4 regions of the Paenibacillus glucanolyticus genome follow, and region 3 is predicted to be linked to each of the others. Evidence: riboswitches for the same ligand, from Rfam matches in the RefSeq annotation. Region 3 holds a riboswitch; each other region holds the start of a gene.
What was found. Region 3 has a riboswitch for cyclic di-AMP ahead of ehuB (ectoine/hydroxyectoine ABC transporter substrate-binding protein EhuB). Riboswitches for the same ligand answer to the same signal wherever they lie in the genome.
Positions count from the first base shown of each region.

Region 1: another riboswitch for cyclic di-AMP. It lies ahead of WDY75_RS28555 (hypothetical protein); the one in region 3 lies ahead of ehuB (ectoine/hydroxyectoine ABC transporter substrate-binding protein EhuB).
Region 2: another riboswitch for cyclic di-AMP. It lies ahead of WDY75_RS30560 (3D domain-containing protein); the one in region 3 lies ahead of ehuB (ectoine/hydroxyectoine ABC transporter substrate-binding protein EhuB).
Region 4: another riboswitch for cyclic di-AMP. It lies ahead of WDY75_RS13155 (C40 family peptidase); the one in region 3 lies ahead of ehuB (ectoine/hydroxyectoine ABC transporter substrate-binding protein EhuB).

Region 1 is NZ_CP147845.1:6,187,688-6,195,693, reverse strand. Features, by position in the region: gene WDY75_RS28570 (YpjP family protein) at 1-443, opposite strand, end outside; gene WDY75_RS28565 (proline dehydrogenase family protein) at 886-1,806, shown strand; gene WDY75_RS28560 (hypothetical protein) at 1,830-2,294, opposite strand; cyclic di-AMP (ydaO/yuaA leader) riboswitch at 2,420-2,591, opposite strand; cyclic di-AMP (ydaO/yuaA leader) riboswitch at 3,143-3,311, shown strand; gene WDY75_RS28555 (hypothetical protein) at 3,440-3,850, shown strand; gene WDY75_RS30830 (potassium-transporting ATPase subunit F) at 4,000-4,077, shown strand; gene kdpA (potassium-transporting ATPase subunit KdpA) at 4,108-5,787, shown strand; gene kdpB (potassium-transporting ATPase subunit KdpB) at 5,810-7,843, shown strand; gene kdpC (potassium-transporting ATPase subunit KdpC) at 7,926-8,006, shown strand, end outside.
Region 2 is NZ_CP147845.1:6,641,722-6,649,727, forward strand. Features, by position in the region: gene rsmA (16S rRNA (adenine(1518)-N(6)/adenine(1519)-N(6))-dimethyltransferase RsmA) at 1-612, opposite strand, end outside; gene rnmV (ribonuclease M5) at 609-1,160, opposite strand; gene WDY75_RS30560 (3D domain-containing protein) at 1,355-2,542, opposite strand; cyclic di-AMP (ydaO/yuaA leader) riboswitch at 2,815-3,029, opposite strand; gene WDY75_RS30565 (TatD family hydrolase) at 3,236-4,000, opposite strand; gene WDY75_RS30570 (HD domain-containing protein) at 4,095-5,384, opposite strand; gene WDY75_RS30575 (AbrB/MazE/SpoVT family DNA-binding domain-containing protein) at 5,706-5,960, shown strand; gene rsmI (16S rRNA (cytidine(1402)-2'-O)-methyltransferase) at 6,210-7,103, opposite strand; gene WDY75_RS30585 (tRNA1(Val) (adenine(37)-N6)-methyltransferase) at 7,100-7,867, opposite strand.
Region 3 is NZ_CP147845.1:861,274-869,279, reverse strand. Features, by position in the region: gene ectB (diaminobutyrate--2-oxoglutarate transaminase) at 1-286, opposite strand, end outside; gene ectA (diaminobutyrate acetyltransferase) at 303-815, opposite strand; gene ehuA (ectoine/hydroxyectoine ABC transporter ATP-binding protein EhuA) at 860-1,702, opposite strand; gene ehuD (ectoine/hydroxyectoine ABC transporter permease subunit EhuD) at 1,715-2,377, opposite strand; gene ehuC (ectoine/hydroxyectoine ABC transporter permease subunit EhuC) at 2,381-3,034, opposite strand; gene ehuB (ectoine/hydroxyectoine ABC transporter substrate-binding protein EhuB) at 3,036-3,890, opposite strand; cyclic di-AMP (ydaO/yuaA leader) riboswitch at 4,240-4,384, opposite strand; gene WDY75_RS04020 (exosporium glycoprotein BclB-related protein) at 4,881-5,837, shown strand; gene WDY75_RS04015 (SDR family NAD(P)-dependent oxidoreductase) at 5,908-6,651, opposite strand; gene WDY75_RS04010 (flavin reductase family protein) at 6,704-7,315, opposite strand; gene WDY75_RS04005 (VOC family protein) at 7,317-8,006, opposite strand, start outside.
Region 4 is NZ_CP147845.1:2,721,019-2,729,024, forward strand. Features, by position in the region: gene WDY75_RS13135 (M17 family metallopeptidase) at 1-341, shown strand, start outside; gene WDY75_RS13140 (copper homeostasis protein CutC) at 373-1,059, shown strand; gene WDY75_RS13145 (ROK family protein) at 1,098-2,051, shown strand; gene WDY75_RS13150 (hypothetical protein) at 2,453-2,980, opposite strand; cyclic di-AMP (ydaO/yuaA leader) riboswitch at 3,244-3,377, shown strand; gene WDY75_RS13155 (C40 family peptidase) at 3,381-3,857, shown strand; gene WDY75_RS13160 (stalk domain-containing protein) at 3,964-5,238, opposite strand; gene WDY75_RS13165 (2Fe-2S iron-sulfur cluster-binding protein) at 5,456-5,842, shown strand; gene WDY75_RS13170 (AraC family transcriptional regulator) at 6,116-6,973, opposite strand; gene WDY75_RS13175 (L-fucose isomerase) at 7,175-8,006, shown strand, end outside.

The DNA of each region.
Region 1 (8,006 bases), 1.3 Mb from region 3:
TGGATTTTCTTTCCCATCTTCTTTTTTACAGCTGCTTTTACTATAGCAGCAACAACCGCCCAAACAATAGGCCAAATCGCCGGTGAAATTTCACTCTGAATACTGGGATCTGACAAGTGACTAATCGTTGAGGTCTGACTATTTGCTATATCTGCAAAAGCAAGTATCAAGGCAAATTCTTTGCTGTACTCGTCGTATTCCTCCATTTTTAATTTTAAATTGTTGTCTGTTTGGATTGCTTCCTCTATGCTTGTAGAATGTTCTTGAATAAATAATAGAAGTTCTTGAATCTCGCTTTCTGATAGTTTTAATTCCTCTTGAGTCTTTTGCAGTTCGCTATGTGCAGGAAGCGCGGATACAGTAATTGCTGCAAATACCGTATTTAATAACATTACCAAAGCCAAAAAAGCGGCTACTTTTTTAATTACTCCCCAAAAACTCAAAAAATCAACCCCTTACTGTTATTTTTTGTAATTAACACGAATAATATATATTAAAATCCTAAAATTTAACAAATGAAAAAAGTTGTGTTTTCTCTAAAAAAATAGTGTGATTATGAATTTATAATAGTAAAAATGGTATATTATAATATTTACAGTTATCTCTTTTACATATGGCGAACTTTTCTACTTCAATTGTCTGCAAATCGAAAAATCAATCGGAACTATAATGATTTTAAAATGCTCAATAAAAGAATCTTCGGCATGCAAAGAAACCTCTCCACTATCGTAATGGAGAGGTTTCTTTGCATGCCGGAAAGCCAGAATCGCTCCGACACGGCCATTGCCTGCGTGATATGTATGTCTTCCTGCATGCCGTCATGATTTTTGCATATGAGTTAAGGTAGAGGGTGCATTTGGTTTACCTTACAAAGGGGGCGCATGCATGGACGGAACCGAGTTTTACCGTAAAGTGATCCTGACGGTGTCCGGCAATAAACTCGTGAAGTGGCTGTCGATCAAATACGGAAGGAAATTGGCAGGCCGATTCATTGCCGGCAATACGCTGGATGAGGCCTTGGATGAAATCGAGAGGCTCAATGCGAAGGGCATTCTCGTCACGCTGGATCATCTGGGGGAGGGCATTACGACGCAGGACGAAGCGGCCGAATACCGCGAGGAATATTTGAAGCTTGTGGAGGGAATCGCACAGCGGGGAGTGCAGTCAAATGTGTCATTGAAACCGACGCAGATGGGCATGGCACTGGACCTTGAGAAGGCTTACGAGAATATCAAGTCGGTGGTGAAAAAGGCGAAAGAGTTTCGCAATTTCGTGCGTCTGGATATGGAGGATTCGCCATATACCCAGGCGACAATCGATATGACGCTGCGGCTCCATAAGGAGGGGCTGCCCAATGTGGGCACCGTGATGCAGGCCTACTTGTTCCGCACGGAGGAAGACGTGCGAAGCCTGATGGAGGCGGGGGTCAATCTGCGCCTGGTAAAGGGGGCATATAAAGAGCCCGGAACCATTGCCTTTCAGCAGAAACGCGAAGTGATCGATAACTATAAAAAATTGATCAAAATGCATTTCGATCAGGGAGCGTACACTGCGATTGCCACGCACGATGACAATATCATCGACTGGGTCAAGGTGTTTGCCGAGCAGAGCCGCATAGAGAAAGAGGATTTCGAATTTCAGATGCTGTACGGGCTGCGAATGAACGATCAGGCTGCGCTTGCAGAGGATGGCTATCGCATCCGTTGTTATATGCCCTACGGGACGATGTGGTACCCGTACTTCACCCGGCGGCTGGCGGAGAAGCCGGCTAACCTCATGATGGTGCTGAAAAATATGTTCAAGTGAGGGGTGTGAACACCGCCCTTACCTTAAAAGAAATAATAAGCTTGCGAGCAATCCATCAGGAAGGACCGCTCCAGCGGGAGGCTGCCTAACCGTTCGCGAGTTACATGCTGGTGCAGGTCCGCCTCCAGATCGGCTAACGCCGATACGGCGAGCAGCATCCGAGTGGATCCCCATTGCTGCTGCTTCTGAGCATAGCGTATGGCCTCAGTCACGGGCATGCCCCGCAGCCTTGCAAATACAGATGCCCAGCGGACCAGATCTGCGAATTCTCTCGTGCTCGGCAGGGCATATTCCGCATAACCGGCTGCTTCTCCGCAGCTGATTTTGAACAAGCCGCAGTTCCAGCTTCGATCACTCCAGGGGATAAAGCGTTCAGCCGAGCCCCAGTCGAAACGGAACATCTCCATATAGCGGATGGGCTCTTCACATATTGTTGGCGCTGTTTGGATGGCTGTTGCCTGTGCTTCGAATTCGATGAGTTTCGTCATGATCTACGCTCCCTTATAAGATGTTATATGCAAGACAAAAAGGCCTGGTGAGCAGAGAAACCCCGCTCTCCAGGCCTTTTTCCGGTTAGCAGCCGATGAAGCGGCCGCTTTAGCTTGGCTGGATCGTGTTCTCTCTCAATACGCCTACGAGGTTAGCTGTCGGATTCGGGCTTGAGAGCGCCCTACCACAATGCCTGGTCAGGCATCGCGGATTCACCCCATTCACCAACAGAAGTCCTATCGGTGATATTGGTTCCCCCGTCTCCCGATCTGTCGGGAGCTCAGCGTATAACGTGTGTTGCGAATAGATGGATGAATCATACGCCGGAGGCAGCCAAAAGTAAATGACCGTATTTGACGCATACATTCCGAAAATCGATGAAATCCGTAAAAGAAAACGTGTACATTTGGTATTGTCATCTATTATCATGGCAAAATCTCAGTATCTCGATGGATTGCGATAAATTCGAGAAAACAAGAGAAATACATAGTATGGAGCAGTATTCGAGAGATAATGAAGACATACTGGTTAGATCTTGTTCCACATTCAGCCACACGTGTTTCTGAGCTCATTTACATCCCGCACGGCCGGACGTATGATACGAACTATGAATTGACGGATGATTCCAAGAGCAGGGCACAGCGGCAGCCGGTCGATAAGATTCATAAGGATACAAGGCAGTGTGAGAGCTGCGGTTCTCCTTTATGAATGAGAACCTCGGCGAAGGCACCATGGGTCTTCCAGAGGCTCAGGGTCAAGCGACTCTCACGGCTTGACTCTGACGGCTGTACAGTTCTGCCAGGCTTGGAATATAAGTCAATAGCTAATTGAATAACATGCTACTCGTTTTCAATTTTCGCTGAGTCCTTGAATGGAAAAGGAACGGGGGAACCAGTCGGGAGATGAACTTGATCTCTCAGGGGTGAATCCCATAGACAAGATAACGGTCTATGGGTAGGGCGACTCTCACGCCCGAATCCGTCAGCTAACCTCGTAAGCGTATCGAGAGAGGCAACGATTGTCGTGGACTTTAGCCACGGTGTATTTCACCGTGGATGAATAAGAAGCCTGCGGGAAGAGTTCTTCTCCTCCCGCAGGCTTCTTTTTGTTGCCTTCTCTTTCTGAAACTTAGGAGGAGAAACACATGGAGAAACCGCAGGATTTCATCTTGGTATCCGCCCCGAATAAGGCCGGGGAGGAATTTATCCGCCAGTTGATGTACAAACATATTTCGTTTGCAGCTATAGCCAACAATCGGGCCGAGCAGGAGAGGATGATGGAACTGGGCTGCAAAGACATTATTCTGATTGATACCAGAGACGAGTCAACCTGGATCATTCCCGAGTTTCCCGTCAGCAAGGTGTTTCTGTTCGAAAGCAGCTTGAATCTGTGCTGCCGCTATTTGCGGATTTGCCGGACATGGACAACAAAGTCGATTTACGTCATTACCCACTCCAGCAATCCGCGGTTGATATATAAGGGACTGGGCGCCGATGTGGTGCTTCATACGAACCATCATCAGGTATCTTTCCTGATTTCGTCCATTGTCAGCTAGTTGCAGATTTAATGCCAAATACGGTTCGTGGAGGATTGGATTATGCAGGATTTTTATATGGTGCTCATATTAGGAGGGACCTACGGACTGTTCATGCTGTTTATGTCCTGGTGTGGACGCGTGGTTTCAGAACCGGAGGCTGATCAGCTGTGATCATATTATTGGTATGTACGCTCTTTATTTTTCTGTATTTGATTTATGCGCTGGTTCACCCTGAAAAATTCTAGGGGAACCGCTGAAGGAGGAAGGCACTCGTCATGGGCATTATACAAATTGCCATCGTTATTCTGGTTCTGCTGCTGCTGGTTAAGCCGCTCGGAACCTATCTATATCAGGTATTTCGCAATGAAGATAACCGAACCGATAAATGGTTCTCCTGGGCAGAGAAGCCGATATTTGCACTGATTGGCTTGAAAGACCGCAAGGGGATGACCTGGAAAGGGTATGCTCTCAGCTTTGTCATTACGAATATCATACTGGTAGCTTCAGGCTACCTGATTCTGCGGCTGCAAAAGGTACTGCCGTTCAACCCGAACGGAATCGATAATATGGAATCAACCTTGTCATTCAATACGATCATCAGCTTTATGACCAATACGAATCTGCAGCATTACAGCGGAGAGTCGGGGCTATCCTATTTTGCGCAGATGGCTGTCATTACGATGATGATGTTTACATCGGCGGCGACCGGGCTGTGCGTGGCCATCGCTTTTATCCGGGCAGTGACCAGTAAGGGGACAACCGTCGGCAACTTCTTCGAGGACTTTGTGAAGGCTCATATCCGGGTATTCATTCCGGCGGCCTTCATCATTGCAATGGTGCTGGTCGCCCTGCAGGTGCCTCAGACCCTGAAGCCTGCGCTCAGCGTGACCACGATGGAAGGAAGCGAGCAGCAAATTGCGGTAGGTCCGGTGGCTGCTCTTGAATCGATCAAGCATCTGGGTACCAACGGCGGCGGATATATGGGGGTCAATTCGTCCCATCCGTTTGAGAATCCGTCCCCTCTGACCAATGTGATTGAGATCCTGTGCATGTGGAGTCTCGGGGCTGCGCTTCCGTATACATTTGGTTTGTTTGCCAAGAGCCGCAAGCAGGGCTGGATTATATTCTCTGTGATGATGACCTTGTTCATCGGCTTCTTGTCTCTGAACTATGCCGCTGAATCAAACGGCAATCCGGCACTGAACCGACTGGGGATTGATGCATCCCAAGGCAGCATGGAAGGTAAGGAAGTCCGGTTCGGGATCGCCCAGTCCTCGCTGTTTACTACAGTGACGACGGCGGCTACGACCGGTTCAGTTAACAACATGCATGATACACTCACGCCGCTTGGCGGAATTACGCCGCTGTCCCTGATGATGCTGAACTCTGTTTTTGGCGGAAAAGGCGTCGGGCTGATGAATATGCTCATGTATGCGATACTGGCTGTGTTCCTGGCCGGGCTTATGGTTGGGCGAACGCCTGAATTTCTGGGCAGAAAAATAGAAGCGCGGGAAATGAAGCTGATCGCCATCGTCATTCTGGTGCACCCATTTATCATTCTGGCTCCGACGGCGCTTGCCCTGATGACGGATGCCGGGCAGGCGGGCATTACCAATGCCGGCTTCCATGGCATCTCACAGGTGTTGTACGAATACACGTCATCCGCAGCCAATAACGGTTCCGGGTTTGAAGGACTTGCAGATAACACGCCGTTCTGGAACATCACAACCGGGCTCGTCATGCTGTTCGGCCGTTATATCTCGATGATCGCTCTGCTGGCGGTCGGCGGTTCACTGATGCGGAAGCAATGGGTACCGGAGACACTCGGGACGTTCCGAACAGACAATAAGCTGTTTGCCGGCATTCTCCTCGCGGTGGTTCTGATCATCGGCGCATTGACTTTCCTGCCTGTGCTGGTGCTCGGCCCGATTGCTGAGCATCTGACGATCCGTTAATTAGAAAAGGTGGCCTATTACCATGAATAATACGAGAACCAAAGTGATGTCCAAAGAAATGGTCAATCAAGCGCTGAAGGACAGCTTCATCAAGCTGAATCCAGCTTTCATGATGAGAAATCCCGTGATGTTTGTTGTGGAGGCCGGAACCTTGGTGGTTCTGCTCATGACACTGTTTCCATCCTATTTCGGTACAGAAGGCAGTACCGGATTCAATCTGACGGTGTTTGTGATTCTGCTGTTTACGCTGCTGTTCGCGAACTTTGCCGAGGCCCTTGCCGAGGGCAGGGGTAAAGCTCAGGCCGATTCTCTTAAGCAATCCAAGAAAGAAATGACCGCCCATAAAGTGATGGAAGGCGGAGGGGTTCAGTCCGTGCCGTCTACCGATCTTCGCAAAGGGGATATCGTGGTGGTTACGCAGGGCGAGATGATCCCTGGTGACGGAGAGGTCATCGCCGGTCTGGCATCTGTCGACGAATCTGCCATTACGGGAGAATCCGCGCCGGTGATCAAAGAAGCAGGCGGCGATTTCAGCTCGGTCACCGGGGGAACCCGGGTGGTCAGCGATACAATCAAAATTCGGATTACCAGCGATCCCGGCGAATCGTTTATTGACCGAATGATCTCACTGGTTGAAGGAGCTTCGCGGCAGAAGACGCCGAATGAAATAGCGCTGAACACACTGCTGATTGTGTTGACCCTGATCTTCCTGATCGTTGTGGTTACACTCGCTCCGATTGCCAAGTATCTTGGCATCGAGCTGTCTGTCCCGGTATTGATCTCGCTGCTGGTATGTTTGATTCCGACCACGATCGGCGGGCTGCTGTCGGCCATCGGGATTGCAGGCATGGACCGGGTGACCCAGTTCAATGTGTTGGCGATGTCGGGTAAAGCGGTGGAAGCGGCCGGAGATATTAATACAATGATCCTGGATAAGACCGGAACCATTACGTTTGGCAACCGGATGGCAAGTCAACTGATCCCGGCCCGTGGCGAAACGCTGGCATCGGTTGCCCAGTGGGCAGCGGTCAGCTCGCTGCTGGACGAAACACCGGAAGGCCGCTCCGTTCTGGAGCTGTTGAAGAAGGAAGGCCTTGAGGTGGATGAGAGTATGACGGCGGGAGCCGAATTCATCGAATTTAAGGCAGAGACCCGAATGAGCGGCATGGACCTGAAGGATGGCCGAAAAGTTCGCAAGGGTGCAGTGGATGCCGTCAAGGCTTGGGTGCTGTCTCAAGGAGGCTCCATACCTCCGGACTTGACGCCAAACAGTGATGCAATTGCTACGGAGGGAGGAACCCCGCTGGCTGTGGCTGTGGATCACCGCATCTATGGATTGATCTACCTGAAGGACACTGTGAAACCGGGAATGAAGGAACGGTTTGAACAGCTGCGCCGGATGGGCATTAAGACCATTATGTGTACAGGCGATAATCCGCTGACTGCAGCGACGATTGCCCGCGAAGCGGGAGTGGATGATTTCATCGCAGAGAGCAAGCCGGAGGATAAGATCGCCGTCATTCGAAAAGAACAGGCCGAAGGCAAGCTGGTGGCCATGACCGGTGACGGAACGAACGATGCGCCGGCCCTTGCACAGGCCGATGTCGGGCTTGCGATGAACAGCGGTACCACCGCCGCGAAGGAGGCGGCCAATATGGTGGATCTGGATTCAGATCCATCCAAGATTATCGAGGTCGTTGCCATCGGGAAGCAATTGCTGATGACAAGAGGCGCGCTGACCACGTTCAGCGTTGCGAACGATGTCGCCAAATATTTTGCCATCATTCCCGCCATGTTTGCAGCTGCTATTCCAAGCATGAACGTATTGAATGTCATGGGACTCGGTTCCCCTATGTCGGCCATCCTGTCCGCGCTGATCTTCAATGCGATCATTATTCCGCTGCTCATTCCGCTTGCGATGAAGGGTGTCGCCTATAAGCCGATGAGCTCATCGAAGCTGCTGCAGCGTAATGTACTTGTCTACGGATTAGGCGGCGTGATCGTGCCGTTCATCGGGATTAAGCTGATTGACATGATTGTCCACCTATGGATTTAGGCGTGTTGGTTAAACCGGGTATATAGAGATAAACCAAAGGTTGATTATACAAGGTAGATATGAAAGAAAGGGTCGAAGAATAATGAATAATCCTGTGCAAACATCGTCAACGTCCACGCCTCATGCTGAGGCGGGCAACGCTCGCGTCTCCGTAGGCATTGCG
Region 2 (8,006 bases), 890 kb from region 3:
AGCGACATTGGGCTGCGGAATAAATACCGTATGCGGCACGATACAGACCAGCTTAGGCTCACTGTAATATTGGACAGCGATGCTGAGACTCCCGTAATCCTTGCTTCCCGGTGCCGCAGCCATACGCTCTGCTACTTCCTTCTGGATCATCACGACGATATTCTCCAGCGGCAGCTTCTCCTCGAGCAGCTTCATCAGAATCGGCGTTGTCACGTAATACGGAAGATTCGCAACGACGCTGACTTTCGATACGCCCGCAAAGTCTTGTTGGAACAACTCATGAAGATCCACCTTCAATACGTCCCCATGATGAACCTTCACGTTCTCATAAGGCTCCAGCACTTCCCTCAGGATCGGAATCAAGCGCTGATCAATCTCTATCGCTGTAACCGTTCCTGCAGTCTGTGCAAGCTTCTCCGTCAATGCTCCGATGCCAGGACCGATCTCTAGCGCTCCTTTATCCTCATCTAATCCTGCGGCCTCCACGATTTTGTAGAGAATATTCTGATCGATGAGAAAGTTCTGACCCAAACTCTTCTTGAAGGAGAATCCATGACGTGAGATGATCTCCTTCGTCCGTCTTGGTGTTGATATATCATCGAACCGGCTCATGATTTTACGCCCCCCTCTTCCAGCTGCGTCAGCGCGGCCAGAAATTCTTCACGTGATATTTGAAACGTGGCCAGTCGTTTATGAAACTGCTTGCTGTTGCAATATCCGATGCCCAGCAGGTTTCCCATCGCCATCCGTCTTGCCGCAGCCTCCGGATGGGCCGATAAACCGGCCTCCATCATGTCCTGCAGACTGATCAGGCTCTCTCTGCCCTCGAAGGAGGTGTGGACCCTCTCCAGCGCACGCAAAATGGCCTCAGGAGAGGCGTTCTCAACGCCGATATCCCCTTTTCGGGTAGCGTCCTCTTCCGGAATGAAGGCGTGTTTGCAGCCTGGCACGCCCTGCTCCACGATTTTCCGAATCCGCTCTCCTGCATGATCGGGGTCCGTTAATATAATAACGCCTCTGCGCTCCTGGGCAAGCGCGATGCGTTTAAGGATTTGCTTATTGATGGCAGAACCGCCCGTTTCGATCGTATCCGCGTCCACGGCCCGTTTAATGGCTACCGTGTCGTCCCTGCCCTCCACAACGATTACTTCTTTAATCATGCGATTGCTCTCTTCCTTTCCAAGCAAGGCCGGCTTGTACAGCGAATGGTCAGCTTCAAGCCCCATAGGCCTTATATTATTACTCGTTTTTTACAAAACAAAAGAAGAGGAAAGATTCCCTCTTCTTCATCATCATTTATTATAAGCTAAATAGTATAGCATTAGAATGGCATTGTAAATTGGAATTCATTCGTTTAGTTCAATTCAGGTTTAACCGGACCGATCACGTAAACAGTACGGCCGCTTTTACGTCCGAAATTCATAGCGGATTTCAACGAATCATAATAAACATCAATTTTGTTTCCTTTGATGGCACCGCCCGTATCTTCCGCACGACGGAAGCCGATGCCTTCAATATACACCCACCATCCGATGGGGATGATATTAGGATCTACCGCAATCGTCCGACCTTCCGTCACACGTGTTCCGGATGCTGTCCGAGTGCCGATTCCTTGCTGCTCGGCAGAATACGCCGTCATCGACACGTTGTTCAATACCTTTTTGTATTTAAAATCAACGCCTGCCCGAGAAGCCACATTATTCTCCACCGCTTTGGCGGTTGTTACCTTTTTCGTGCCGGAGAGTTTAGCCGGTGTTGCTTTCACATCGGTGGCTGCCGCTTGAGCAATAGCGGGTTTCTCCACTTTTTTCGTGCCTACAGCAATAATTTTGTCCTTCGTTCTGCGCTCAATCTCCTGTGAAACCTTGGTCTTGGAAACCAGCTTGCCATCGTGATAGACCTTCTCATAGTGATTTACCATGATGCCGGACTCACCCCGCTGAATCACGCGGTTGTCACCCTTTTCGAGCGATGGATCGGCTGTCTTAATCACACGAAATTCCCGGTCTTCTATTTCCTTAACATTTTGTTTCGTAACGCGCACGACGTTGATACTCATATCGCTGGTAAGCTTCGTATGCTGTGCCGGTTGTACTATATCTTCACCCTGGATCGTAATGCCAGCTTCTTTCAGTACATGATCAACCGTATCCTGGGATGTAAATATGGTTTTGGTTTTGCTGCCAACTGTAACCTTGACTGGAACTGCCCGTTCAATGATGATCCGGTCGCCGTCCTGGATCGCACCGTTTAGAGGCATCGAAATCTGATCCTCTGGGCTCAACGTGATCGCTTGCTCATCCAGCAATTCCTGCAGCAATGATCCACGTGTTTCTACTGTGGTGACACGACCATCGACCACAAGCTGAACTTCCTTGCCTGTCTGATCATGTACAATCAACGAAACGAGAAGTGATACCGTAACGGCTCCCATCGTGCCGAGCAACATCAATTGACGCAAATTGTCATGCTTCCATCTCAATGCGTAAGACATGCTGGATGATTGTGATTCATGGGTTTCTTCAGGTTGAAAAATGCCCACTATTCCATCCTCCTTCATAGTCCCGCCGTCTTCAGTAACGCATGAATGCATTTGACGTGACTATAGCAATTATTCTCACAAGGCGCCCTGCTATCTATCTAACACCCTGCGTCAATTCCCGTCTTCCCGTCCATCTACCACCACCTCCTGATTACCAAGAGTATGATGATCCCTTCGCCATTATTCAAAAATAAAAGAAAGCCATTGAAAGAGTACTAGAGGCTCTAACGTGGCTTCCTGATGATTAGAATCATGGAAATGGTATGCACGAGATTTCCCCTCTTATTTCGCTTACGGAGTTAGCTGTCGGGTTCGGACGTAAGAGAGACGCCCTATATCCGGATACCCGCTCATGGCGAGATCCTTCAAATTCACCCCAAAGACCCGATAAAGAAATCAAATACGGCTTGGTGCATTCAGACCTGTATGCACGGCAGTATCGGTTCCCCCGTTCTCCAGAATTTCGGAGATTAAGCGAGACGGTTCATGAAATATTCGGCTGGCGATCTGCACATCGCAGCTTCTTATCACTGAAAAGATGATATCCTGTTTACATGCAGGTTGTAAAGCAACAATCAACCACATTTTCTGATGTAAATGGTTAAAATATTGTAATATCAACGCCTTTTCTGATTAAAAAACTTTAATTAATCGAAAATGCTCTCTTTTTCATCGCTTTTGCTCTCAATTTCGTTAAATGCCAAATCGTTCCAGTGCATTTTTGGTGGTAATTTGGGCCAATTCCTCTAAGGACATGCCCTTAATCTCGGCTGCGGTCTCCGCCACTAATTTTACATAAGCGGTCTCATTTCGCTTCCCGCGGAAGGGGTGGGGGGTCAGATAAGGCGAGTCCGTTTCGATCAATAATCGATCGAGTGGAACCTGCGCCAATACCTCTTTAGGCTGCTTCGCATTCTTGAAGGTAATCGGTCCTCCAAATGAAATATGGAATCCCATATCCAGACACATTTTGGCCGTTTCCCAGCTCCCGGAGAAGGAGTGCATTACACCGCCGACCTCAGCGGCTTTTTCCTCCCTCAGAATCTTTACGATATCTTCATGTGCATCCCGGTTATGGATGACAATGGGCATGTTCAGTTCCCGAGCCAGTCCGATTTGGCGGCGGAATACTTGATGCTGTACTTCTTTTGGGGATGTATCCCAATAATAGTCCAGACCAATCTCCCCGATAGCCACCACCTTCTCATGACTGCATAGGGAGGCGATCCAATCCAGATCCTGATCCTCCATGGTGATGGCATCTACAGGATGCCAGCCTACCGCTGCATATATAAAGTCATAGTTCTCTGCCAGCTTCATCGTGGTCGGGATGGTCTCCCGGTTAAATCCGATGTTAATCATCCGGCTCACGCCGGCTTCAAGCGCCCGCGCGATGGTTTCCTCCCGGTCCTCGTCGAATTGGGGAGCATCCAGATGAGTATGCGTGTCGAACAGCATGATATTACCCTCTCCTTTCCTGTCGTTTCCTTGTCGTATATTTTCCTGCAGCACTGCTTATACCCATCATGCTGCGGTTGTCCTGCTCACCAAGTTAATTCTGCTGCTTAAAAATCTCACCTATCTTCTCCGGCATCTGCTCCAGTAGCGGATACACCTTCTCCTCCGGAAAATAAAGATGATATCGCCCTTTATGAATGCCGCTGATAGAGCGTACAATATCGGACACCTCGGAAATTTCCCGCAGCTCATCATGCCGATCCAGAAGCAGGATCTGCTTCTCGTTAAGCGGCATATCAGAATGAACCTTATCATAAGGAAGATCGGTTGGAAAATCAATCTCCAGGTCATATTCCGGATGCAGCCCCGCATCGCGGAACGCTTGGCGTATCCCGTCGATGGTCTCCAAATCGATATTGTCGATTTCTACATATTTATAGAGCTTCCGGTGCATGAAACGGCCGCATAATTCGCCAAGAAGCTTGTCTTCCTCCTCGGTCCATTGCAGAAATGCCGTCTGAATAAGCGCTTCATCCAGGCGCAGGTATTGATTTACACCGATATTGCCTTCAAACAGGGCCGGAAGCGGCTCGACCATAAACCGGAAAGCGTACCCGTTGTCATGCAACTCTTTTGCACGGCGAAAAATTTGACGCAAGATGATCTCCGAACTTCGGGTGACAGGATGAAAATACACCTGCCAGTACATTTGGTACCGCGACATCAGATAATCCTCCACGGCGTGCATGCCGGATTCCTTGACCACCACGCGGTCACGGAACGGCCGCAGCATCCGCAATATCCGGTCGATGTCAATGGTCCCATAATTCACTCCCGTATAATACGCATCCCGCAGCAGGTAATCCATGCGGTCTGCATCAAGCGGACTGGTTACCAGGTTCATGACAATCGGCTTATCATACGTCTTGTTAATGACGGAAGCCACTTTCTCCGGAAAATCTGCCCCAAGCTCCTGAAGAACCTTGTTAACACAAGTATCACCAAGCAGTATCCGGCATGTCCAATCCTCGTGGTTCATATTGAAGGCTTCTTCTATAGAGTGGGAAAAAGGCCCGTGTCCCAAATCATGCAGCAGCGCCGCACAGAGAGCCACATGCCGTTCCTCGGCTGGCCAGTCAGAATACCCTCTCCGTTCGAATTGAGAGATGATTCTTCTCGTAATTTCATAGACACCCAGAGAATGAGAGAATCGGCTGTGCTCCGCTCCGTGGAAAGTCAGGTAAGAGGTCCCAAGCTGCCTGACCCGGCGGAGCCGCTGGAATTCCGGCGTATTGATTAACCTCCATATGATATCGTCCTGCACATGAACATAATTGTGGACTGGATCCTTGAACACTTTTTCTTCCGATATTGGGGAATGCATCCATCTCATCTCCTTATCATTTTGATGTGGATATGGCCGTTTAACACTTCTTTTGACAACTAATGTCGAACAATGTCGAATAAGGTAAAAACGCGCTTTCCAAATCGACAAATAGAAAATTGCAACAATAATTGGTTCGATTATGGTAATTCCTTTGTTATACAAGGGTTTTGTTCACTATACTTTCGTAAATAGGTTCCGATTTTTCAAAAATATAGGTTGACTGTTTTGGGAATCGTTGGTACTATAAATAACATAAAAACTAGAACTATGTCGAATTATGACTTTTTTAAATTATGGCGAGAGGGGCATTTATAAGTTATGATGAAATCAACAGGAATTGTAAGGAAAGTCGATGAGCTTGGACGGGTCGTCATTCCAATTGAGTTACGCCGTACGCTCGGAATTGGTGAGAAAGACGCATTGGAGATTTATGTAGACGGCGAACGCATCATGCTTAAGAAATATGAGCCTGCCTGCATCTTCTGTGGTAACGCTGAGAATGTCACTTACTTCAAGGGTAAAATTGTTTGCCATGAATGTATCTCGGAAATCCCTACACCTGTGACAAATTAAGATTTTTAGTATATAATAGCATTATTACACTTTGTTAATTCTAACCTTTTTCATATCTCCTTGGCACCTTCCTCGGCTTTGAACCCGGCCGCAGGAGGGTCTTTTTTTGAGATTAAAGAAAGTTTTCAGTGAAATGCAAGCCATTCTTCAATCCTTTACGGGTCCCAGCAAAGTTTTTAAAATAATCATCAAAGCATAGGCTCTACTTTGTGGGCTATTTGGCTATCCCCCTGCGCCAGGTATGGGTGGTCATGAATCTGCTAATAACGCGTTATATATATCCCGCTTCGATACACCGCGATCACCCGCGGTTTTTTTCATAGCATCCTTCCGGCTTAATCCTTTCCGCTCATAATGCTCTACATGCTCCTCCAGCGAAAGCTCCTGCCACCAGGCATTTTTCTCCCGAAGCTCTTCCTCTGCACTGCCCGCCTCTACCACCAAACAGTATTCACCCAATGGAGGATGTTCCGTAAGCCACTCCAGGCACTCTGTCACGCTTCCGCGTAGAAATTCCTCATATCGTTTGGTCAACTCGCGTGCGAGGGTCACCTTCCGATTTCCCAGTACCTCTTGCAGGATCTCCAGCGTTTTCTTCACACGATGCGGGGATTCATAGAACAACAGCGTTCCCTGCGCCGATTGCAGTGCCTGCAGCTGCTCCACGATATCCTTGCGTTCCCGCGGCAAAAAGCCGATAAAGGTAAACCGTTCGGTTGGCAGACCCGAGACGATTAAGGCGGAAAGTGCAGCATTGGCCCCCGGGATTGGAATGACGGAAATTCCCGCTTCAATGGCCAGTGAAACCAGGTCCGTACCAGGGTCTGAAATGGCCGGCAGACCGGCATCGCTGACGAGTGCCACATTTTTTCCTTCTATTATATAGCGTATGATTTCAGGACCGCTCGCCGCCTTATTATGCTCATGATAACTGAACATCGGCTTGGACGGAATTTCGAAATGCGTCAGCAGCTTACGCGATTGCCGCGTATCCTCCGCTGCGATAATGTCGCATTCCTGGAGAATCCGCACCGCACGGTACGTCATGTCCTCTAAATTACCGATCGGCGTCGCCACCAAATAAAGTGAACCCGGGCTTCCCTCGTCCCGAGTTGCATAACTCTGTTGCACGATATTTCTCATTCTTTAGTCTCATCCTCATGTGATCCGTAGTAAATTTCCATGAAATCCGGGCCGTAATTTCCTTGATCGTCATACACAATCAGCGGAGGCTTCAACCGTACCTCCGGCTTCCCATCCCGAATGCCTTCTATGAGCACCATGTTGGCCTCCATATCTACACGCGGATGGACAAAACGGATGACTTTCGGTTCAATCCGGTATTTGCTCATCAGGGTAATAATCTCCGCCAAACGCAGCGGCTTGTGAACCATGCTCATCTTCCCGCCCTGGCGCAGCAGCTTCGCACAGGCTTCAATCACTTCCGCAAGCGTGCAGTGGATTTCATGCCTTGCAATCGCTTGATGCTCATTCAGCTTTAAGTCACTGCCATTCATCGGCATATAAGGCGGATTCACCGTAATCAGGTCATAGGCTCCATACCCTTTTTCCTTGTACAGCTCCCGCAGATCGCCTTCATGTATCGTGATCTGCTCCTGTAGACCATTCATCGTTACACTCCGTCTAGCCATATCGGCCAGTCTGGGTTGTATCTCGATGCCTTCAATCGGTGCACCCGTACGTGTCGACAGCAGAATGGGTACAACTCCGTTCCCCGTGCACATATCCAAAATGCGGCCCCGCCGTGGTACGCTGGCAAACCTGGCAAGCAGGACCGCGTCCATGGAGAAGCTGAAAACCTCCTCGCTCTGGATGATTCCAAGCTCATGGGTGAGCAGATCATCAATTCGCTCTGATGTCTGTAACAGCACTTCTTTCAATTTCATAGTTTCAACCCTTTATCTCCATAATAGATCCTTGCCTCGTATTGCCCTAACTAACCGCATGTCGGGCCTATAAAATACACAAAAGGCTGCTCTTCACATTGCATGACAAGCAGCCGTATGACGTTCTTATCGATCCTTA
Region 3 (8,006 bases):
TCAGAAAGGTCTCCTTCGCTTCGGTAGCCATATCCAGACTGTGTGTAACACCATCCTGCATCATATAATCAACCAGCTTCTGTCGAATCTTCTCATTGTTGTGTCCGTAATTTAACGCGCCGGCGCCGGCAAAAAAATCAATGTATTCATTGCCTTGCGTATCCCACAGCCTTGCATTCCGAGCCTTGTCAAAGACCGTCTGGAAGCTGCGGCAATAACTTCTTACTTCCGATTCCAGATTGTTAAACACCGTAAGCTTCGGTTTCTCCATGACTTGATTGTCCATAATTCCCTCCATTGGTCTAAATGTCATTGAAAAAAGGGCCTATCACGAATAATGGCTCATCTTCATGTGACGTTCCATCCGGGAACATCTCCGCTCCATAACCTACGGTTACGGTGCTGGGAATGGATTTCTCCTCGGCATAACCGAGAAATAACCTGCGGGATGCCATGTTGCTTGGCGATACCGTTGTTTCAATGAAGCGAACGCCGTGACATGCCCTCTGGTTCATGAGTCCTGTCAGCATGGCCTTCGCAATCCCTTGCCTCCGATGCGAGCCGGCAACGGCCACCTGCCATACAAACAGCGTTTCCGGATTACGCGGTGAGCGGAATGCAGAGATAAAACCGATGATGTCTCCTTCGTGCTCGGCGATCATACAGGTATCATTGAAATAGTCTCCAAGCAGCATATAACAATAGGGGGAATTCAGATCTAGTGATCCGGTATCTCTTACGAGCTCCCACACCCGGGCGCCATCCTGCGCTTCCGGTCTGCGATAAACGATGTCCACTCCAGTATCAACAATCATTCTATACAAGCACCTCTTTCCATGATCAGTCCCCTGCTCATTTTTCAATTAGAGCGGAATCGCTGCAGAAAGTTTTGCAGCCGCTCGCTCCGGGGATTATCGAATATCTCCTCCGGCGTCCCCTGCTCGACGATCAAGCCGTCCGCACCGAATATGACCCGGTCGGCGATTTCCTTGGCAAAATCCATTTCATGCGTAATCAGCATCATCGCCATATCGCCTTCTTCCGCGATTTCCCGGATCACCTCCAGCACCTCGCCTACCAGCTCCGGATCCAGAGCCGAGGTCACCTCGTCGAACACCATCACCTTCGGCCGCATGACCAGCGCTCGTGCGATAGCAACACGCTGCTTCTGCCCCCCGGACAGATTGGCCGGGTACATCTTCAGCTTGTCGTCCAAGCCGACTTTGCCCAGCATGGAGACGGCCCGCTCCTCCGCCTCCTCCTTGGATAAACCCAGCACTTTGCGCGGGGCCTCCGTCACATTGCGAAGCACACTCATATGCGGGAACAGATTAAAATGCTGGAAAACCATACCGACGCTGCAGCGCATTCGATGCAAATGCTTCTCGTTTGCCCGAACAAGCCTGCCCTTCTCTTGCATATGCCAGAGAAGCTCACCATCAACCTCGATGGTGCCTTCGGTCGGTTCCTCCAGTGTCATTAACATCCGCCCCATCGTCGTTTTGCCCGAGCCGCTCGGACCAATAACAGCCACCTTTTCTCCAGGCTGCATCTCCAGATCGATGCCTTTAAGCACCTGGAGATCACCAAACGACTTCGTCACGCCCTTGTATCTCACCATCGGCTTCACTTCCGCTGCCGGGTTTGGATCAGGCTGCGGCACCTCGGCTCCGGCAAACGCATCAATTACTACTGCGTTCAATAGACTCCCTCCTTATTTTCCACGCTGCAGATTCATTCGTTTCTCCAGCCTTTGCACCAGCAAAGACGCGATATAACTGATAATTAGAAACAGAATGCCAACCAGCGTATACGGCTCGAATGCACGAAACGACTGGGAAACGATATTCTTGGCTGTCAGCATCATCTCAACAAGCGTAATGGCACACAGAATCGGTGTTTCCTTAAACATGACAATCAAATAATTGCCCAGCACCGGAATAATAGGCGGCACCGCTTGCGGCAGAATAATGCTCCGCCAGGTTTGGGCTTTCGTGTAATTCAGAGCAGTTGCAGCTTCCCACTGCCCCTTGGGGACCCCTTCGATGCCAGAACGATACACTTCGGACAGATACGTGCTGTAATGCAGCCCAAGACCGATCACCCCGGCATAGAAGGCCGGAATGGAGATTCCGGTAAGGAGCGGCAGACTGTAGTACAGGAAGAAGACCTGAACCAGCAGCGGTGTATTGCGGATAAATTCGATAATACCTTTGGTCATGAGCGACACAGGCTTCCACTGGCTTCGAGCAGCAAAGGCAAACAGCAGCCCGATTATCAAGGCCACCACAAAAGCGCAGAGCGTCACCCATACCGTCATTTTTAATGCACTCAGCAATTCCGGCAGGATATCAAACACATAATTCCAATCCCACATCCGCTATAGCCTCCCCGCCGTCCATTTACGCTCCAGCAACCGAACTGCCATCGAGACAAGCGTAGCTATGACAAAATACATAAGAAGCAGCAGCACCAGAATCTCGGTTGTCCAGGAAATATAGTTGTTGCGCAGCACCATGGCCTGATACGTCAGATCCGCCATCGTGATGAAATAGACAAGTGACGTAGATTTGATGAGTTCCACCAGCTGATTTCCGAATGGCGGGAGCATTCGCAGTGAAGCTTGAGGCAATATAACATTCCACATCCTTTGCCATGGCTTCATATTAAGCGCCACCGAAGCTTCCCACTGTCCTTTTGGAACAGCCAGCACCGTGCTTCGGACAATCTCGGAGCCATATGCGCCAAAGTTGAATCCAATCGCAAGGATGGCTGCCAGCATTTTGGGAAGCTCAATGCCGATAAACGGAAGAGCAAAATACAACCAGAACAGCTGCACCAGCAAGGAGGTTCCCCGAAAGATTTCCACATACACGGCTGTAACCGTGCGGACGATCCACAGCTTCGACAGTCTGGATAAACCGGCTGCGAAGGACATGGCAATGGCCAGAACAGCTGAAAAGAAGGCGACCAAAACCGTAATCTCCGCTCCTTTCAGCAGAGTAGGAAGAAAATCGATCCATGAATTCGGCATACTATTCACCGCAAAGCGCAGCGGCTGTCATCTCGCCCGGCAGCTCTTCTTCGGTAAATCCAAACTTCTGCAAGATCTCCAGCAGCTCACCTGACTCCTTCATTTTTTCAAGCTCCGCATTATAAGCCTCCTGGAATTCGGTATCCGCTTGACGGAATGCCGTGGCCCCATAGCCCCGAACGCTTTCACCGTCGATGACCGGCTGTTCGAAATCCGCGACGCGTTCGATGTTGTCATCGCTGGCCGAATCCAGCATCGCCTGCAGGGACGGTCCCGTCATGGTAATCGCCTGCACCCGGTCTGCCTGGAGGGCACTGATGGCCGAGGCCTGATCGGGAACCTGTATGATCCGGTCCGAAGGGATGCCTGACTTCTCCATATAGCCGATTTCAACCGCGCCAGTCATGACGGCCACCTTCGCCTGATCATCCTTGGCAATATCTTCGTAACTTCCGAGTCCACTTGGATTCCCTTGCTTCACGGCAAGAGCTTCCCCTATGCTGTACTCCGGATTAGCAAACAAAACGGCGGAGCAGCGGTCCGGATTGATGAACATGCCTGCAGTGATCAGGTCAAACCGTTCCGCCTGAAGCCCGGCAACCAGGGAGCCGAACTCCGTAAGCTCACCTCTCATCTCCTTAATGCCAAGTCGCTCCAGAATGACACGGGCAATCTCAACGGCTTCGCCTGTAAGCTCCCCGCTGGCCTCTTTGTAGGCATAAGGCTTTTCATTGGCAAAACCTACGGTAATATACCCCTGCTCTTTGGCCCGTTCCAGCGTGCTCCCCTTATCGCCGCAGGCCGCGACCGATACCACCATAACCAATGACAACAACAGCACAACAACTTTCTTCAACACCTTCCACAACCTTTCGAAATGATTTTGTTGTTCCTAAAAACGGCATGAGGAAATTATCCATGTTAACACATGTGTTAACTCGGATATGTGACATTCAGACACACTTGCACAGTCCGGGGGCTCAGGGGAGAGGTTGCATCCATTTCCCTGTGCCTTGTAAACCCAAACCGTCTGACTGATTCAATTGGCTAAACATTAGCAGGCATTGCCCTCCTCTTTTGCAGAATACAAAAAGACCACCAAACAGGGGATCTAGACATAGCTCCGCCAGCAGGGGGTCAAAAAATAGAGAAAAGGCCCCTATAGAGAATAAAGGGCCTTTGTTATGAACATCCATTATGTATACAAGACCCATCCACTGCTGACGAGGTTAGCTGACGGACTCGGGTAAGATGGTACCCTACACTCGTGAATTCAAGTGACTCGCCCCTGATGAAACTGGTTCCCCCGCTCTCCGGAAATGTATGCCGGAAACTAAGCGTGTGTTCATGATAAAGGGAAGCTCAGTAAAAGTCAAACCCCTGGAGCTGCATTTTCTGGAAATTCGGAGGTGAAATCAGCGCTCTTCCAAGGCATATTAGTAGCCATAATCTCCACAAATTCAGGGCTGTCCCCTGCCTGTCGCCTCCTTGTTCGGAGGTGTGTTTTTCGCTATACAGCAGGCATTGCGCCCATCAGATAACAGATAATTCATGCGGTAGATCATTCATGACATGAATCATGAACGATGCAGAGGAGACAAGCCCTCAACTTCGAAACAGAATTTTTTTTCAACACGATCCATTATAAGCTTTGTTAGCCCCCAATTTCGCTATTCCAATATCATCACGATCGCTTTTTTTCGCTATTCGTTTATAGACTGATTCCTCAGAGGCTATCGTACATTCTTAAAATAATAGGTATATATCTATCATTTATAAGCTGTTAACCCATGCGGCTAAGAGAGCATCTGCGTAGTATAAAGCAAATCTAAAGGAGGTGCTTGATTTGGATTGTTCTTCTAGAAAGAGAAAATTGTGTGCTCTTAAAAAGATAGAGAAAAAAGTACTGCACGCCAAGAAAAAAAGATGTCCTGATAACGGCAATAGTGGTAAAGGTGGACACAAACCGATTCGTCGCCACTGTGTCAGAGGCCCCCGCGGACCGGTTGGACCGCAGGGACCTCTTGGACCAGTCGGACCTGTGGGGCCGGTTGGAGCTCTTGGACCCGTTGGACCTGTCGGGCCAGCTGGGCCAATTGGGCCTGCTGGACCTGCTGGATCGTCAACAGGCATTCCGGGTCCAACAGGACCTGCAGGACCCGTTGGACCTGTCGGACCTGTCGGACCTGTCGGACCTGCCGGTGCTGCTGGAGCGATCGGACCCGTTGGTCCTGCTGGAGCCGTCGGCCCTACTGGGCCAACAGGGGCTACTGGGTTGCCAGGTGGAGGAGCGATCATTCCTTTCGCATCCGGCATACCTCTTGCGCTTACAACCATTGTTGGAGGTTTGGTCGGAACGGTTGGTCTCGTAGGCTTCGGTATTTCGGGTCCAACCGTTACGCTCGCTGGCGGAACGATCGACCTTACGGGTGCGGGAGGTACTGCGCTTGACTTTGCTTTCAATACGCCACGCGCAGGCACCATCACGGCAATTTCCGCAACCTTCAGCAACACCTTGGCACTCGACCTGCTTGGAACTACTGTTACGGTCACAGCCCAGCTGTACAGCGCTCCGGCTACAAGCAATATCTTCACGCCAATCCCCGGTGCCCTTGTCACATTGGCTCCCCCATATACCGGCGCAGTCACATTGGGTACGGTCAGCAACGGCTTCTTGGATGGCCTGGCTATTCCGGTTGCAGCAAATACCCGCTTGTTGATGGTATTCTCCACAACAGCAACAGGTCTGACTCTGATCACTGCAACTGCCGGTTACGGCAGTGCTGGCGTCAGCATTATATAATTTGCCCTATCCCGTATCTGTCATATATAACAAAGAAGCCCCGAGCATGCTCGGGGCTTCTTCATATGGTTTAAACCGCTGTATATCCGCCATCCACCAGCAAGGTGGTGCCAGTAATAAAGGATGCGTCTTCGCTGGCAAGAAACAGCACGGCTTTAGCTACTTCTTCAGGCTGCCCCAAGCGCCCCATCGGATGCAGGCCGACCAAGTGCTGCGTGATCGCTTCAGTTCTTCCCTGAATAAGCGGAGTATCGATATAACCCGGGCACACTGCATTGACCCGGATTCCTCTGGAGGCATAATCAGCGCCCATCGACTGCGTCAGCAGCTTAACGCCGCCTTTAGCCGAAGCATATGCGGTTACTCCTGCTTTTCCGACATGGCTATGGATCGATCCGCAGTTTACAATAGCCCCGCCCGATCCCTGCGATAACAGCTGCTGGATTACATATTTATCACAGAGAAACACGCCTGTAAGATTAATATCAATCGTTCTCTGCCAATTCTCCATCGTTAGCTGATCTGCGGGAGCGTCATGCGCAATGCCTGCATTCGCAAACAAGATATCCACACGCCCATACTGCTTGACCGTCTGTTCAACCATGTTGGCAACATCCTGCTCCTTGGTTACGTCGGTTTTGACAAACAGGGTGTTAAACCCCGCTGCACTTAATTCGTCTGAAACAGCTTGTCCCCGGTCAGAGAAATCCGCAATAACAACGCTGGCTCCCTCTTTAACAAAAAGCCTTACCGCTGCCTCGCCAATCCCGCTGGCGCCTCCTGTTACGATAACAACCTTCGATTGAAATCTCATCCGTTAACCACTCCTCCTATATCGTTGAATTATTTATCGTATCTCGCCTGCGTTATAATGGCCGCTCAATGGTGAACATATCTCCCAGAGCAGCATAGATGTTCCCCGCCATACGGCTCACAGGCTTCAGCTTGGCAGCGTCAATCCGGCCCTTCTCGTAGAGTTCCTCCGATACGTGAAACCTTACCACGCGGACGATCAGCAGATCAGCAGCTGGCCTCTGTTCTGCGTCATTCAAGGCAACCACCTGTTCCAATACACATTCCATGCGAATCTTGCTTTCCTGAATGCCGGGAACGGCAACAGCCTCACTGGCCACCGGCGTCAGATTCGTTCGTTCAATCTCGCTTTCATGCGGAAGAAGATTCGCAGCTGTTTCATTCACGGCTGCTACGTTATCTTCGTCCACGATATGGATGACAAGCTCACCCTTAAGCATGGCATTCCTCGCCGTATCCTTTGCAATGCCATTCTTTCGCTGAACCGAAACGGATAGCATGGGAGGATTGCTGGACACAATCGAGAAATAGCTGAACGGCGCCGCGTTCAGCACGCCATCCGCTGATAATGTGGTAACAAAAGCGATCGGTCGAGGGACAACACTGCCAATCAAAAGCTTGTAATTGTCCCGTTCGTCTTGGACTTTTGGATCAATGGATATCATTTCACTTGCCCCTCTCCAGTGTACGAATTTGGATCGGCTCCAGTCCTTCCTCAATTCGGAGGCGTTCCGGCTCCAACCACGCAGGAAGTTTCAATCGTTCACCCAATGAACGGAGATCCTCATCCATCGTAAATCCAGGCACATCCGTGGCAATCTCAAACAATATGCCCCCTCGTTCCCTAAAATATAACGATTTAAAATAATTGCGGTTCATCATATCGGTGGATGCGTACCCGTACTTCTTCATCCATTCCTTCCATTCACTGAGTTCCATATCATCTTTTGCCCGCCAGGCAATATGATGAGCAGTTCCGGCACCTCCAGCGCCCCAAGAGATATCCCGCATCGGAAGATCAATCATATTCCCGCAGGGTCCCGCGGACGCATACCGGGCATAGTTCACATCCTCCCCAATGAATGTAAGTCCTAGTACCTGCTCAAGCGCCTCCTTCGTTTCCTTCCACTTGCTGCTGAACAGCACCGCACCGCCGAATCCTTTAATTGCTGTCTCCGAAGTAATGTCATCCACGCTCCACCCGCTCATCGATCCGCTGTCCCGCTCAACCAGTTCCAGGCGAAGCCCATCACGATCAGAGAATTGAAGATAAGGCTCATTAAACCTGAACGCTTTCATAACCGAGACGCCAAAGCCCCGCAACCGCTGCTCCCAGTAGGAAAGAGCGCCTATAGG
Region 4 (8,006 bases), 1.9 Mb from region 3:
CTGGAATCTGGGGAGACCGCGATATTACAGCTGATTTGGTTGATATCGGGGAACGCAACGGGGAGCGTTTGTGGCCCATGCCGCTGATGGATGAGTATGCCTCGGAGCTGAGAAGCGATTATGCGGATTTGAAAAATGTCGGTACGTCTACGCTGGCTGGAGCCATAACGGCTGCGCTGTTCATCCGCCATTTTGTAGCCGAGTCCATGAAATGGGTGCACATCGATATGGCAGGCACCGTCCAGTATAAACGGGAGTTTCCCTATTCCGCTGCGGGAGCCACTGGCTATGGCGCCAGATTGTTGGCAGATTATGTGGAGAAGCAGTTTCTCAAGACATAGAGAACAGAACTTCAGATGAGGAGTGACGATGATGCTTCTAGAAATTATCGCAACTTGCGTGGATGATGCCATCACCGCAGAGCAGAATGGTGCGGACCGTCTGGAATTAATTACGGCCATAACCGAGGGCGGACTTACGCCTGGAATCGGTCTCGTTGAAGAGGTTGTGAAGGCTGTTCAAATTCCTGTCCATGTGATGGTAAGACCACACAGTCGGTCCTTTGTGTACAGCACACACGATATAGCAACCATGACGGCGGAGGTCAAGGCGATCCGCAAGGCCGGGGCAGCCGGCGTAGTGCTGGGCATGTTGACCCCGGATGGGAAGATTGACGAGGTTTCCTTGGCCAACATGCTGGAATGGACGGGCAGCATGCAAGTCACCTTCCACCGTGCTTTTGATGAGCTGGAGGACCAGTTCGAAGGTCTGCGTACGCTGCTGAAATACCCGTCCGTTACCCGTGTACTGACATCGGGAGGGCCCCAGCCAGCGCCACAAGCAATTCCGAGAATTCGGGAGCTTGTGGAACAAACCAAAGGCAGCGAGCTTAAGATATTGGCCGGCAATGGCCTGAAATGGGAAATTATTCGTGAATTTATCGATCAGACCGGTGTGAGCGAGGTGCATTTCGGCTCGGCGGTTCGATATGGTCGGTCAGGGCTGAAGCCCATTGATCCGATTGAATTGAGATCGCTGGCAGACAGCATACATCAATAGAAGTAGTAGCAAACCTATCGGAAACAGGTGAACAAAAATTGCAAACCGAATGGAATAAACAGCAAGAATTTGTGGTTGGCGTTGACCTTGGGGGTACAAAGATCGCGGCAGCGCTCTTTGATTCCGAAGGACAGCTGCTGAACCGGGAGCAGATGGAAACCGCCGGCGCACAGACGGCGGAGGAGGTGGTCGGCAGAATTACGGCCATGATCCGCAGTGTGTCGGGCGGCCATCCGCTTCGAGGGGTAGGGATGGCCTCACCAGGCACAGTGAATAGCCGAGAGGGGATTGTCATTCATGGAACGAATTTGCCGGAATGGACTAATGTCCCCCTCAAAGCCTGGATGGAGCGTGAGCTGCATACGGAAGTTCAGGTGCTGAACGACGCCAATGCAGCCGCGTGGGGGGAATATGTAAGAGGAGCCGGCAGAGGTTCAACTAACATGGTGTATGTGACGCTGAGTACAGGCATTGGTTCAGGAATCGTGCTGGACGGCAAGCTGTTTCTGGGCAGTAATTCTTTTGCAGGCGAACTCGGGCATCATATCATCGATCCGAGCGGTCCCAGATGCAATTGCGGAAGTCATGGCTGCTGGGAGGTATTTGCCTCGGGGACAGCGATCGGCCATGCAGCGTCCCAGCGGATGCTCGATCAGCCGAGCGTGATCAGAGAGCTGGCTGCAGCAGATGGGGGAGTGAATGCAAAGCACGTATTTGAAGCTAAGCGTCTTCAGGACCCTGTAGCGGTGGAGGTCATCGACCGTGCTATTTATTACATGGCACTAGGTCTGGTTAATGTCATTCACAGCTTCAACCCGGACCGCATCGTAATTGGCGGAGGTGTCAGCAGAGCAGGAGAGCTGCTGTTCCCGCAGCTGCGGGAAATGACAGATAAACTGGTCATGCCGTCCTATTTAGGCACGTACGAGATCGTTCCGGCCGGTCTGCGGGATGATGTGGGTCTGGTTGGTGCCGCAGCCTTGTTCCGGTGATGACAAATGCAATGCTTGGGTAGTGGATAGAGCAGTGGATGGAATAAAGCTTAGATAGAGATCATTTGGCAGGGAAATAGAATTGGAATTAGACGGGTCTTATAGCCAGTAGTTATAAAAAAGCCGCCCATAGAAGGGCGGCTTTCATTATGTATCAGGGAAGCGGGAAACGGGGCGATCATTTTTTTGCTATTGGGGAGTCCGTCACATGTAATGAGTGATAAGTGTGAACCGTAAACCGTCATCCGTTTGTGCATAGGATTCGACTTTTTGGTTTTCTTATGGTTTGTTTGTATCCGACAAACAAGCGGTTGCCCGCACTTTCCCGCCCGCCGGCGGTAACCGCCGGCTCCAAACCCGCACGTGAGGAATACCTGTAGGCTTGGAGCCGGCGGCTGCCGTTACCCCATATACTTCGATGCGTCAAACGATATTATTGCGTTATGATTGGCATGTTCTATCAGTGACGAGAGTTTGGTTACCTCGCGTTCCTTCTTGCGCGCAGCCGCCTGATAAGCTTCAGGATCATACAGAGCGACGTTGAACAGCGTCGTGGCGTTGTCTCCGCTTCCCCGGCTGCTTTGACGCTCAAGCTTCTTGCGAGAGCCGAGGTGTGCAAGCTGTCCGATATCACCGCGAATGTGTTTCGCCAGCTCGATTGCTTCCATGATCGTTATGTCGGAACCATTCCAGGAGATCGTCTGCGTTGTGTTGGAGAGGGCCATCAGCAAATCCAGTTTTCTGAAATCCGCCGCCGCCGATTCAATCTCTTCCGTAATGACATCTACACTCCGCGCGGGATACTCAGCCGTTTCTCCTTTTTCAATGATCGTACTGCTGTTATTCAGACGCTCCGACGCCAGCTGGCTCATAAGACGATGAATTGCTGCCCGTACGGCTAAAGCTTCAGCCATTGTGATTTGACTCATTCGTAATGGATCACCTCTATGATTTCTTTTCTGATATAGTTAAACGCAGGATCCTGTAAAAAGTTGCTAAACGTTTTAAGAAAATGGAGTAAGAGGAATACGCTAGAGTTACATAATTGTCATGACTATGTGAGATTGTTAACAGAAATCAGGCTGCGAAATTCGATTATTCCGACAGCGGGTAACATAAAACGATAGATTCTTAGGATATTATTGACAGCATCCTTGCTTGTATACTATATTAAGAGAAGTTACAAAATGTTAATGAATTTTTGCCGAATTTCGTTTGTGAAAACGGGGGAACCGTCTTGGGTGAATTATTCTTGTACTAAAGAGAGTATAGGGAACCTTCAACCGAACCCTTAGCTAACTCCGTAGGCATCGAAGGAGAGAACATATTTTGAAGAAATTTGTCATCACATTGCTTGGGTCTGCAATTATTTTTTCTTCAGGTGCCGTAACAGCATTTGCTGATCAACAACCGAACTTTCAGCATCAAGTGAAACAATTGGTAGGAACTCCATATAAATGGGGCGGAACGACCACCAGTGGATTTGATTGCTCCGGATTTATACTGTACATGTTTAGAAATTTTGATATAGATCTTCCACGCACATCCCAAAGCCAGGCTAAAGCCGGGGTTTATGTGGATCGCGAAGACCTGCGGGTTGGAGATCTGGTGTTCTTCAATACAAGCGGCAGCGGAATTTCGCATGCAGGAGTTTACATTGGCGAAGGTCAATTTGCGCATGCTTCCAGCAGCAAGGGTGTAAGAATCAGCAAGCTTAGCGATTCTTATTATGAGCCGCGTTATGTAACGGCGCGTCGTGTACTGAGTCAAGAAAACTATGCGAAACTGGTAGGCAGTCCAAGCTAATTGAGAAACGCAGTTTTTCGGGAAGTATAATACATATTAAGAAAGCCTGACAAAGATCCATCTTTGTCAGGCTTTCTTTTATTGAGGGATGCTAGACCTGATCACTTTATTCCTTTACAACAGAAGCATTCACAGCGCCTTCCATCTGATTATTATAAGTCCGGAATAGTCCCAGACGCCAGAAGGCGGCTCCCTTTAGATCATAGCGCTTGGCGAGACCCAGCTTATCATCTACGGAAGACGGAGTTTCACTGCTTAAGCTGATGCCGAGCAGGAGCTTTTGTTTAGGAACACCCGCTTGGAGTGCAAGCTGAATCGCCTGATCTACAAGACTGTTAGGCTCGGGTACCTGCGATTTGGTGCCGACCGGGTTATACTGATAAGCCATAATGATGAGATCATCTGCTATGGAGGCAAGAGTCTTGTAATCATAGCCTTTATAGGCACTGTTCAATGGCGGCACGGCCAATGACAGGGAGATGTCCTTCGGTAAAGAAGCCTTCAGCTGTTTGACATAATCGTTAAGCAGCTTCTGCTGCTGCCCTGCATCCAATTTAAAGCCGAGCCCTTCAAAATCGAGAACAACTCCGCCGAAGCCGTTGTCCGTAACGGCTGTCGTTATGCCCTCAATCGATTTCTGCCGAAGGGTGCTGTCACTCAGAACCTTGGTCAGTTCACCATTACCATCCAAAGCATAAACCATAAGATGCGGTTTAATGTTCTGATCCGCTGCATCCGCCACAATGGATTGTGGCGTTACATCACCGGCAGATGCAGGCAAGCGGTACTCTTTACCCTCAAGCGTAAATTGACCTTCGCGGTCGATGCGGCTCCACCCGAAAGCGACTGAGTTCATGGAAGGTATTATATCGCGTTCCTGATAGGATTCTAGAGCATAGAAGGCTCTCAAATGCATCTCCCGCTGCGGAGATGTCAGGGAAACCGTACGCGTAGCCTGGTTCCAGCCCACGTCGACACCGAATTGGCTGCTGAACGAGCTGAGCGGAATCAGCACGCGCCCTTCCCGCTGTACTGGTGGTGCCGCGAGCGTAACTTTTTTCCCGTTCACGGTTGCAGTTTTACTGCCCACCTGCAGCAATACCTCCGTTGCTTGCCCCTTCAGGCTGCCGATCGCTTTCACCGTTTGCGTCTTGCTGTTCCAGGTGATCTCAATTCCGAGCGCTTCGCCAACGGTCCGGAATGGAACATAAGTGACACCGTTGTCTATCCTCGGAGCAGCATCAAATTTCAGTGGAACATCATCCAGCATGACCGCAATAACCGGTGCTGCGGCGGCATTACTGATATTCGTGGCAGTACCCAGCAAGGATAGGGCCAGAACGGTGGCGGCCGCTGTTTTTCCTACATGTTTATGTAACATACTCCGTATTCCTCCAACTCATCATATAATAGTAGATTGGCCTTGCATGGAATGGTAATCTAGCATATGCAATTATAGCAAAATTTTCATAGAGTTCCAATTACATGATGTCATAGAATAGATAAGAGCAGGCATGTTGATTTTTTAAACTTTCAAGTATAATAAATACAGGAATTCATACATAACCTGATGATTACATGCATAGGGGGACAACGGCGTGTTTAAATTCTGGAAGAATAAAAAGGGTAATGAACGCGGAGATACATCGTTGAGTACGGAAGGAGAACCGATTGAGGCTGTACCGGATCTGATTATCGAGCTTACGGGACGAGAGATTCAGCGTAATGTGGCGCCTGTTCTTGGTATGACCGTGCTGGATCTTGCGGAGCGGAATGACGTGGATTGGAACTCCTTTTGCAAAAGAGGGACTTGCGCGCGCTGCCGCTGCATGGTGGCGGAGGGTATTCAATATTTGTCCGAGCCGAACCTTGCGGAAGAGGGGCGCCTTGATCCGGAAGAGATTGAGGAAGGCTACCGTTTGGGATGTCAGAGCCGTATCGAAGCGGTGGGTCCCATCAAAATCAGGCATGCTCCGTACTTTTGAACGATATTATCTGGCGACTATTTTTTGAGTTGCAGATTAGAATAGCTATTCAATACACTGAGCGAAATTTTCAAAGGCTTATTCCAACTTGAACGATAAGGAGGGCAGGCCTTTTTTGCATGCTTTTTTAATCGTGAAAAAATGAAGGGGGTATATCACGCAAGGGAAATCCATAACGTTACCAGAAAAATGCAAAGAACCTAGTCTAGTTGAGCACCGGACTAAGGTTCTTTAAAGACGGCTTCATATAAATAGTCTGCGCATGTAAATCCTTTATTCCAAGGCCAGCTTGTTCTGTTCCCGGAAGGAACTTGGCGTTTGACCGGTAATTTTCTTGAATAACATCGAGAAGTATTTATCGTTGCCATAGCCTACTTGTGAGGCCACCTCATGCACTGGCATTTCCGAATCGGCAAGCAGGCGCTTGGCTTCCTCAATCCGGCGGGATATCAAGTAATTGAAGGGAGAATCGCCAAGCTCTTTTTTGAACAGATGGGATAAATAATGCTGGCTGACGTACATCGTATCCGCGATGTCCTTCAGACTGATGCTTTGGGTATAGTTGGCGTCGATGAACTGTTTGGTCCGGAGCGCGATTTCATTCTTGCCCTTCAGGGATTGAAATTGATGCTTTACATCCACGATGCGATAGATCACGGTGATCAATGACATGAGCAGGTTCGTGCTCAGCGTTTCGTAACCCAGCACCTGCGAATCACATTCGCGGATGATTTCCGAAAGATAACTTTCGACTTTATAGGCGTATTTCTCACAGGAAATAACCGGCTCGACATACGCCGGCAGCAGCATTCCTTGCGGAACGCCCTCAATGTGGAGCGAATCCACGCCGCAATAGATTACTTTAAAAGGCCCGTCCGTAATGGAGCGTTCCTCATGGGGGACACCGGGGTTGTAAATCGCAACATCGCCTTTGCGGAGTTCATATACTTTTCCTGCGATGGTGAATTCCCCGCGTCCTTCAACCACATAGAGGATCTCACAGAAATCGTGAATTTGCGGTGGCCCGTAGAAAAAATCCTCGTCCACCACTTGCCCGGCAAACAGCAGCTGCGGATTTTTGATGAAGCGGAATTGATCGCTTTTGCTATGCGAGATTTCGATCTTTGGCACGGTCTCGTCCCTCCTGGAAAGCAGCATCCTGTATCCATTATAATGCATAACGCTCATCATGCGGAAATCGTTTACATGAATAGCCGGAATGGTTCACTGTCTTGCTGAAATTATGGTCCGATACAACAAAATAGTGGGTTATCCTCTGCGCCGAATCAATTTACAATGAGGTCATATTCCTGATTGGGAGGCGTGGCATACATGACAATTGAAAACGATTACAGATGGCGGGACGGATTTCCGAAAATCGGCATTCGCCCTACGATAGATGGAAGACGGAGAGGGGTAAGGGAATCCCTCGAAGAACAGACGATGAACCTCGCCAAGGCCGTCGCCGAGCTGCTGTCCAGCGAGCTTAAATACCCGAATGGCGAACCGATTGAATGCGTTATTGCAGATACTTGCATCGGTGGAGCCGCTGAGGCAGCAGCTGCCGCCAAAAAATTCAAGAATGCGGAGGTCGGTCTAACGATAACCGTTACGCCTTGCTGGTGTTACGGAACCGAAACGATGGATGCGGATCCTTCACGTCCCAAGGCAGTGTGGGGCTTTAATGGAACAGGGCGTCCAGGTGCGGTTTATCTGGCTGCCGTACTGTCTGCCCATGCACAGAAGGGACTGCCGGCATTCGGTATCTACGGGGAGGACGTTCAGGACGAAGGCGATACCCGCATCCCGGACGATGTGCAGGAGAAACTTCTGCGCTTTGCCCGAAGCGGCTTGGCTGCTGCATATATGCGTGGACAATCGTATTTGTCCATGGGCTCCGTATCAATGGGCATCGCCGGCTCGATTGTGGACGACAGCTTTTTCCAGGAATATCTGGGCATGCGGAATGAATATGTGGATATGAGCGAATTCACGCGGCGCCTAGCAGAAGGTATTTACGATCCTGAAGAATATACAAAGGCGCTAGCCTGGGTGAAGGAGAACTGTGCGGAAGGACCGGACAACAATCCGGACCATCTTCAGAACAGCCGGGAGCGGAAGGATCTGGAGTGGGAAACCGTTGTGAAAATGACGCTGATTACCC